Methanolobus zinderi: one gene and its partner. The main gene of each other region encodes a partner of the protein of the gene in region 2 in a complex. Links are inferred from orthologs where the notes say so. Each region holds a gene or a part of one and is shown on either strand. Other genes may lie near its edges.

Region 1 (4,623 bases), 1.0 Mb from region 2 along the record:
AAAACGTTTTATTGCCTCTGATTCACCTGAGGTCATCTTAGAAATTTCAAGTAAAATACGATTTTCAAAAATTTGCATTCCTTTGCTAAATGAACCAAATTTTTCAGAGGAAATATTTTTCATTTCTTCGTCATTAAAAACTTGCTTTAAGAGAGACTTAACACTATCATCTTTGTGCCAGCAGACAACATCATTCTTTCGATATCCATCCCATAATAAAAACGATGATCTCCCAACAAAAGTCAGGTACAATTCAAACGATACCCATAGTCCTTCTCCCAAAAAAGGTCTATTAATTTCGGTTTCACTTTTGATTGTATCAATTTTTGGAGAAAATATATTTATATCTAATTCATTCTTAATAAAATCACTAATCTTTGGTTCTTTAATGATTTTATTGTACTCCTCTTCAGCAAATACATCATAGAAGAATTGGGATTTTGAAGCCATTTTTCTCACAGATAGAACATTCTCCCAAATATTTTTGATTGCTAAGACTCTTTCAGGATAATTATTTTGTTGAACAAAAGAAAATGAGTCTATAAACGATGAAAAAATGGCATTTTCTTCTTTAATTTCAGCACGTAACTGCTCTAATTTTTGATTCTCTTCACTTGTCCATTTAATTTTCATTTTGTCTGCCAATCTCTCAGCTAGGTATTTTGAACCAATATAAGTTATTATAACCCATCCACCCAAAGATGTGACAATAATCTCAATATTATCGAAAATTAAAGAAAAATCCATATAAATTATAATGTCTCAAAACTTTAAAATGTTATCGGAAAAAATCTCAAAACAAGAGATTTCAAAGCGTACACTTTTTTCGCGTTATATATATCCCACCATATCCGGATCTGACGAAGATGTAAAAGATGTCAGCATCAATCTATTGTCGGATTCCGGAAGTCAGGTAAAAACAATCAACGCTGACAACGAGGGTGATGGCACCTGGGTTGGTGAATTCGATCTGTCCTCTGTCCCGGATGGAAACTATAATGTTACAGCTGTTGCAACGGACACTGCAAAGAACGTCAAGGATGCAAGTTCGGCTATAACAGTCAATGTCGACAAGACCGCACCTGTGATTGAAAATTATTCACCCGCAGACGGCAAGGTATTTGCTGAAGGTACAACTGCTGTGGACATCAGTTTCGATTACAGTGACGCAAGGACTGGCATAAATGAAAGTTCTGTAGGAATGATAGTTGACAATATTGATGTAACAAATAATGCAACGATAAATGCATCTTCGGCTTCGTACAATGGCACGGGTTTGGCTGTGGGCAGTCATGCTGCTTCAATATTCATAGCAGATAACACGGGTAATAATAAGAAATTCACCACTAATTTCTGGATCGGTCCGAAACCGTCAGCAACTACCTCCAGTAGCAGTGGAAGCAGCAGTGGTGGCGGTGGCGGCGGTTCTACCGGTGAAAAGTATGAGAACATCCGTGTAAAGGAAGTGGAAAGCATCTATGTCACCAAGGACTCACGCATCAACTACGAGTTCAATAAAGATGGAAATGCCATTACTTCTGTACATTTCGATGCTCTGAGGAATGCAGGCACAATATCAACAATTATTGAAGTATTGAAGGACAGGTCTACTTTCGCAAAGACAGATGTCCCCGGAAATGTCTACCAACAGATGAATATCTGGGTGGGTAAATCCGGTTTTGTCGATCCTGAGAATGTTGAGAATCTTGGAATAGGTTTCATGGTGGAAAAGACATGGCTGGAAGAGAATAACATTGAAAGTGACACAGTAAAACTATACAGGTATTCAAACGAATCCTGGACAGCACTTGATACTGAAGTTACTGAAGAAGACGATGAGTATGTGTACTTTGAAAGTCAGACTCCGGCATTCTCACCATTTGCCATAAGCTCGGAAGCCGAAAGTGAGGAACTTACCGATGAAGCAATACTGCAATCTGTAGATGATGAAAGTGTTATTTCAGACGGGGAGCCTATCGAGGTTAAGACAACAAGCAGTGAAAGTTCCACTTTTGTATTTGTAATACTTGGTGGGCTTTCGGTAGTGCTTATAGGTGCATACCTTATCTACAGGAAAGGAAAGTAATTCTTAACTTTCCTGCATCTTTTTTTATTTATTTTTCACATAAAATCAGTACTATTGTTATTCGTTTTTTTCCGTAAGAATGTTCTCGGCGGTTTTCCAGGAATGTCTTACAATATCAGGAAGTTCTCCGAATTCATTGAACCATTCTCTGAGGAACTGCCTTGTTTTTGGGTCTGATGGATACCCACTTCCAAAATCAACACCAATCTCCTCCTTGAGCTCTTCTATCAGTGCATCTCTGCGGACTTTTGCAACGATAGATGCGGCGGATACGATGGGATAAATATCATCGGCCTGGTGCCTGGATACGATTGAAATATCTGCGGCTTTGTCAGGGTATTTTTTAGTATATTCCTGTAGGAGCCTTTTCCCGAATCTCTCTTCATTAACATCAGCAGCATCAACATATGCTTCATCCGGATGCAGCTCTTCCAGGACCTTTGAGAATGCAAGTACCATGATATCGTTCATGCTCATGAGCTTGCGGAACTCATCGATCTGCTGTGGTGCTATCTCAAGGACAAAGATCTTTTCAGAATACTTTTCGATCTGATGGGCAAGCAGTTCTCTTTTTTTTGGAGCGATTTTTTTTGAATCGGCAACTCCCAGATTCTTCAGAGAATTGATCTGTGTATCTGTGGCAAGTACGCCTCCGACACACATGGGGCCGATTACCGGCCCTTTACCTGCCTCATCTATTCCAGCTACTTTCATCATATTCTATGGGTTAATGGGTCTACTTTAAACTGACCATCAGATGAACAGGGTGAATATGGAGTAGCCGATTATTATCATAATAGTTGAGTGCTTGAGGCCTGCCATCACACTGCCCTCCCCCATTGCGCCTGCCATCAGGCCGGAACTGAGTCCCTGGATGATGGCTGCATGTTTGAAAAGCTGGGTGTATGCATCAAGATCGAAGTTTCCGAGGAAACCGCCTGCACTGGATCCGGAATCCGCCATCTGTTTCCCTGCTTCTGCCATCTCACTTAAGAAAGTAGTTGAGATGACATAGATGACACCTACAAAGACTAGGAATGAGATATAGATGATAACAATATAGATCATCATGCTCATTGTACGTTCTCTTTTCATTCCCTGCTCGGAAGCCGCATCCCTTGCGGCGACCATAAGAACTTCACCGATATCACCACTGGACTCATTAGCTTTCGTGATAAGGGACAGAGAGCGTGTAACTACCTGAGTTCTCAGCCTGTTTGCAAATCTTATGAGGGCATCATTGATCTCAAGTCCCCAGAAAACATCGTGCCAGATCTTCCTGATCTCCGAGCTGAGAGAGTCGGTATCGGACCTTGACATAAGTCTTATGGAATCTCTGAGAGTCATACCGGTTTCATTGGTACTTGCCAGTTTCTTCAGGAAATCAGGGAAACTGCTTTCAAGCTTCTTCTTCCTTCTCTGCTTGATCTCATAGAAGGCTGAAAGTGGTATTATGACAAGCAGGATTGCAAATACTATCTTGTCGTCTATGAACTCCACCATCATCGCAAGGTTGCCTACTCTGTTGGCATTCAGGAACAGGGAACTCATTACTATGAGAAGTGCAAGAGGGATTGTGATTGCGAGTGTGAATAGGGGATTTCTGAACATGGGTGTAAGCGGATTCTTCATTATCTGCTTCATGGACAGTGATTTCTTTGATTTCTCAAACAGTTCGAAGTTTGTCCTTTCCCTTACTTTCTCTTCGCTTTCATCCACCGGTTCCCCGTGCTCGTCATAGACGGGTTTCAGGTGAGCCGGCATATCAGGTATCCCATGGTCAAGTACTGTATTTGTGCTAAGGATCTTAGGCTCTCCCATTTCAGTGGGTGTTATGATGCTGATCATAACTACAAACATCAGTGATCCCACTGGCAGAACTGCATATATGATCGCATACACCATGGTCGCAGAACCTGAACCCATTACTGCCATCATGACACCCATGATGATAATGAACAATGGACCTGCTACAAAAGCAGTCACATATGATTCGGCAAGTAAAGCCAGTGTTTCAAGGAAACCTTTCTGGTCTACCTCTGCCTTTACAAGGTATTGTTCCGATTTGTCGCGGAAATAATTGGGGATATTACCTCCACTGTCGATAACTGTCAGGAGGTTGTAGATGAGATCCTGGAACCTCTCGGAAGGTGTGATCTCAGATGCATTTGTGAGTGCGGTCCTCAGGTCATGTCCGAAGTACTCCATGTCCCTTACAATGGAATCTATCTCCTTTGAGACCTCTCCATACGTATCTTCAGAACGTGCGAGTGCCTTGAAAACATCTATAATGTTCATGCCACCCTTACTGAGGGCGTACATGAATGTTACGGCATAAGGCAACTGCATATCGATCTTCGTTTTCCTCTCTCCCGCCTGGAATCCGGGATAGAGCATGAAGATCGTATAGACCAGGCCGCCGAGTCCTACAATGAAAACAATAGTTATGAAGAATGCGACAAATATTTCTTTATAGTCCAGCAGGAATGCCATACCGGGGCTGAATGTAAGTTTGGTGAGATTCTCAGGAAGGCCGA
Region 2 (4,617 bases):
CTATCTTCCCGATGGTGTGATGTGCGATCTCAAAGCTGTTAGGGCCGAACCATTGGTATCCGTAAGCAGCAATTACGAATACATCCCTTATTATATTTAAACCGTATATAACAGGTACGGAAACGAGGAATGCTTTTAAGTGTTTCTTCCATGGTGCATCCACAGAGATTATGAGCCCGATGAAAAGGGCGATACTCTCAATGGCAGTACAGGCAAGAATTATCTCTACTCTATACCCGTTAAGACCAATCTTGTTCCAGGCTGTCAGTTCCGCGGGCATGTTCAGCAGATGCATCGTCCAGAGTACGTTGTCCGTAACAAGGCCGATGATCCATACATTGAGGGATTCCATCTGTGCAAAGGGGAAGTAGAACAATGATCCAAGGGCTGTTGCGCTTGTTGCCATGGATGTTATGTCTGCTGACTTATTCTCCAGTATCTCCGGATGTCTGTACTCCCTGAACATAGTATATGATATCATCAGACAGAGTATACCTACGGTTATAACCAGCGCGACATTGAAGTAGTCATTGATCTCCAGGTAGTGCCCTGGCTGGATGAACCAGTGTATTGCAAAGAATACCCAGCCTGCCGCACCCAGCAGTTTGCGCCAATTCTTTTTTCTGGGTGTAAGCGCACTGGCAAGCATGAATGCCACAGCAACCCAAAGTACATTTTCTATCATTTACAAGCACCTTTAATAGGTATGCGCTCTATATATTTGATTTAGCGTATTAAGTTTTTGTTCCTATGTGCCCCGAAACACCAAAACTGACAGTTGATGCTGTGATCCTGTATGATGGCAGAATTGTCCTGATACGGCGTAAAAACCCTCCTTTTCAGGGAAAGTTTGCTTTGCCGGGTGGTTTTGTTGAAATAGGTGAGACCGTGGAAGCAGCGGTGGTACGGGAGGCTCTGGAGGAAACCGGGCTGTCGATAGAAATAGTTAAGTTACTTGGGGTATACTCTGACCCCCGGCGTGACCCAAGAGGACATACGGTAAGTGTGGTCTATCTGTCAGTCGGTAGTGGAGATCTCAAAGCAGGTTCAGATGCCAGTGGCGCACATCTCTTTGATATTTCGAATTTACCCGAAATGGCGTTTGACCACAATATGATATTAGAGCAGTCACAAGGTGAGATTGATGGAATTTTGTCCAAAATGTAAAAGTATGATGTTTCCGGTAAAAGGTGTCTCTCAGTGCAGGAAATGCGGTTATGTGAAAGAAAAGGAAGCCAAAGATGGATCACTGGTGTCCAGATCGGAGCGCTCCGACAGGGAAGTAACGGTCCTTGAAGGTGAGACCGCACAGGGTCTTCCGACAACATCAGTCAGGTGTGAGGAATGTGGCCATAACGTCGCATACTGGTGGCTTCGCCAGCTCAGGTCTGCTGATGAATCTGAAACACGTTTCTTCAAGTGTACCAAATGTGGAACTACCTGGCGTGAGTATGATTAATATATAATTACTGCACAATATAAGGGCAGGTTGCACAAACTTTCAGATTATTTTCACGAAAGCTTTTATTAGTAAATGTGTATAATGACCTAAAAATCAAATTTATTTGGCGGAGAATCCAGATGTTCAAGGCAACAATCGATGCAGATACACTTAAGAGTTCCATAGAGGCACTTTCAGTTCTTGTTGATGAGGCGAGGTTCAAAATATCTCCGGAAGGATTTACTGTCAGGGCGGTGGACCCTGCGAATGTGGCAATGGTCAGTTTTGAACTCGGTTCAAATGCCTTTGAAGAATTCGCTGCTGATGACAGTGAGATAGGCATGGACCTGTCCAAGATCAGCGACATTTTCGGCGTGGCAGGAAGAGATGACAAGGTAAGTATGGAACTTGATGAGATGTCGCAGAAGATGTCACTTCACGTTGGTGGCCTGTCTTATACCCTTGCATTGCTTGACCCGTCGACCGTCAGGGCAGAGCCCAGGATACCCCAGCTTGAGCTTCCGGCAGAGGTCGTATTAAACGGCAAGGATCTGCAGAGGGCCGTCAAGGCAGCGGAAAAAATTAGCGACCACATGTTACTGGGAGTTGAAGGCGATGCATTCTACATGGAAGCCGAAGGCGATACGGATCGTGTAAGGCTTGATATTCCACGTGACCAGCTCATAGATCTCAAGTCCGGTGAAGCACGTTCGCTCTTCTCACTGGATTATCTATCCGACATAGTCAAACCCGCATCAAAGTCCAATGAAGTAACAGTTGAGCTGGGTAAGGACTTCCCTGTCAAGATCGGTTTCACGATTGCCGGCGGTGAAGGCAGGATCGGATATCTACTTGCCCCACGTATCGAATCTGATTAAGGACATGGAACACAAGGACCTTGCACTATATCCTTACGTAAGCGAGGCTTCCGGTTATGTGGCAAGCCTTGATTTCTCCCTTGACAGGCTGATATCCTCAAGGGCCATGGATTCGGCACGCCTGCGCGGCAAGGAAAGGGTGCTGCAGGCAATTGAGGGCGATATTCTCAAACCCGGTCTTATGAGTTCCGATGATCGTAAGATACTCATCGAGCTCCTTTCCTATCCTTTCTCACGTATACTTGTCTCATGCGTGGACGATTCTTTTCTGACCAGGAGATATGCTCTTGCAGAAGCTGTCTCCTCATACAAATCACTGAAAGGCAGGGAGCCTGCTTTTCTCAGGGAGTTCTCTCTTGAATTCGATATACAGGCGCAATCCGATGATTCCGGTTTCAGGATGCATTTCACGGATTACATCAGGCTTGCAAGTACCCTGAAGGCAAGCGAATGGAAACTGGTGAACCGCAAACTGGATCATGGCTATGTAAAGGTCTCAAAGGATGAATTTGCACGTCTGCTCCAGGAAGGTATCAAAAACCGAATCGAAGGTAGCCTACCTGTATCAGTCCCGGAGGACATACAGCATGCATGTGAGCCCTATCTCGAAGAGATAAAGACCGCGCTTCATGAACGCAAGAGTACCTTCGGGGACGGTACGGAATTCGGTACTGTGGAAAGCGGCCTGTTTCCACCATGTGTTATCTATGCAGTATCACAGACACAGGCAGGTGTCAACCTTGCCCATTCCATGAGGTTTGCAATGACGTCCTTTTTGCTCACTGTGGGTATGTCGGTGGATGATATCATGAACCTTTTTACCACATCTCCTGATTTCGACGAGGAAAAGGCGAGATACCAGGTTGAACATATCGCCGGTGCATCGGGGACAAATTACAAACCACCTTCATGTTCAACAATGAAGACCTACGGCAACTGCTATGCCCCGGACGAGCACTGCAAAAAGGTCAAGCATCCTCTGGGATATTACAGGCGCAAGCTCTGGTTTAAGAACAGGGATGCACAAAAAAATAAAGCAAAGGCACCATCAAAGACTGATGACGCCAAAACCGGATCTAAACCTGATTCTTAACTTCGTTTGTATTCCCTGCATCGGTCAACAAAGCTCTTAACCGGGAATGAGGCAGGGTGTGCATGTGTATAACTTGCCAGTGAGTTGTGTTCGGTGATACAGTCCATACCATCCACGATCCCCTTTCCGCGCTTCATCTCATAGATCAGCTTTGCATCTTTATCACAATATGTGGCTGAATAGTGGAATTCATGTCCCCTGATGGTTCCCCTGATAAAGTCTCCCTTTGCCGTACCCTCGGTGTAGCCAAGAGCCTGAAGCTTTTTTGTCATCACAGTTTCCGCAGGGAATAGGTCTGCCATCTTGTAAACGGTATCCTCTATTTCATAAGATGTTGAAAGGTATTGAAGTCCTCCGCACTCTCCATAGATGGGCATGCCGTCGGTAGAGAGATCTTTCAGGGACTTTGTTGTCTTTGAGCTTTCCAGCTCTGCCATGTGAAGTTCCGGATATCCGCCACCAAAGTACATGCCATCCACATCCGGTACTTCTCCCTCCATGGGGCTGAAGAAGACAACTTCTGCTCCGGCCTGCCTGAAAGCATCGAACATATCCTGATAGTAGAAACAAAATGCGGAATCATATGCGATACCTACCTTCACCCTGTCATCAGAAGGAGTTTCCTCCACAGTTGCATCCCCCATATCCGGGGCACTTTCCGCAATGGAGATTATTGCGTCAAGATCGATATTCTCCTCGATAAAATCTGCCAGTCCTGAGGCATCAAATTCCTGCTCATGTGCCATGTAGAGGCCAAGATGGCGTGAAGGTACGGTTACGTCCTGGTTGCGTGGGAGTGTGCCCACAACAGGGATGTCCTGAATGGAATCAATGATCATCTGTGAGTGTCTCGGGCTGCCTACCTTGTTAAGGATCACTCCTGCAACATTTACATCCTTATCATATTCGGAAAATCCCTTAACCATTGCAGCGGCACTTCTGGACATGCCGTGGACATTGACCACCAGGATCACGGGCACATCTAGTGATTTTGCAACGTGTGCGGAGCTCGCTGTCTCTGTGGCTCCCATGCCGTCGAAGAGCCCCATGACTCCCTCTATCACATTGATGTCCGCATTACTGGAGTATCTGGAAAAAGTGTTTCTCACCCCGTCAACCTGCATCATGAAGGTATCGAGGTTCCTTGAGGGTTTACCGCATATTGCGGTGTGGTATGTGGGGTCGATGTAATCAGGTCCCACTTT

Evidence for each region.
Region 1: the proteins of HWN40_RS10680 (region 2) and rnhB are in contact, whole or in part, in a crystal structure (PDB 3P83), measured with the Archaeoglobus fulgidus proteins. The link is inferred for Methanolobus zinderi from one-to-one orthologs. Residues at the interface, in WP_010877842.1 of Archaeoglobus fulgidus: Val39, Ala42, Asn43, Val44, Ala45, Met46, Leu125, Asp168, Ser194, Asn218, Tyr219, Pro220, Ile237, Leu238, Ala239, Pro240, Arg241, Ile242, Glu243, Ser244; in WP_010878125.1 of Archaeoglobus fulgidus: Ala74, Ile178, Ala179, Ile183, Arg190, Ser195, Asn196, Leu197, Arg198, Gln199, Lys200, Thr201, Leu202, Asp203, Phe205.

Annotation. Positions count from the first base shown.
Region 1 is NZ_CP058215.1:1,119,769-1,124,391, forward strand. The notes cover bases 973-3,931. They hold rnhB (ribonuclease HII), read right to left. Parts: upstream 2,801-3,931; coding sequence 2,144-2,800; downstream 973-2,143. Other genes in these bases: HWN40_RS05560 (PGF-pre-PGF domain-containing protein), read left to right, coding at 973-2,086; HWN40_RS05570 (type II secretion system F family protein), read right to left, coding at 2,840-3,931. Also shown: HWN40_RS05555 (hypothetical protein), read right to left, coding at 1-747; more of HWN40_RS05560, read left to right, coding at 776-972; more of HWN40_RS05570, read right to left, coding at 3,932-4,623. UniProt on the Methanocaldococcus jannaschii protein: Endonuclease that specifically degrades the RNA of RNA-DNA hybrids.
Region 2 is NZ_CP058215.1:2,168,493-2,173,109, reverse strand. Bases 498-3,450 are described here. They hold HWN40_RS10680 (DNA polymerase sliding clamp), read left to right. Parts: upstream 498-1,581; coding sequence 1,582-2,319; downstream 2,320-3,450. Other genes in these bases: HWN40_RS10670 (cobyrinic acid a,c-diamide synthase CobB), read right to left, coding at 3,409-3,450; priL (DNA primase regulatory subunit PriL), read left to right, coding at 2,294-3,412; HWN40_RS10685 (transcription factor S), read left to right, coding at 1,145-1,459; HWN40_RS10690 (NUDIX domain-containing protein), read left to right, coding at 751-1,167; artA (archaeosortase A), read right to left, coding at 498-685. Also shown: more of artA, read right to left, coding at 1-497; more of HWN40_RS10670, read right to left, coding at 3,451-4,617.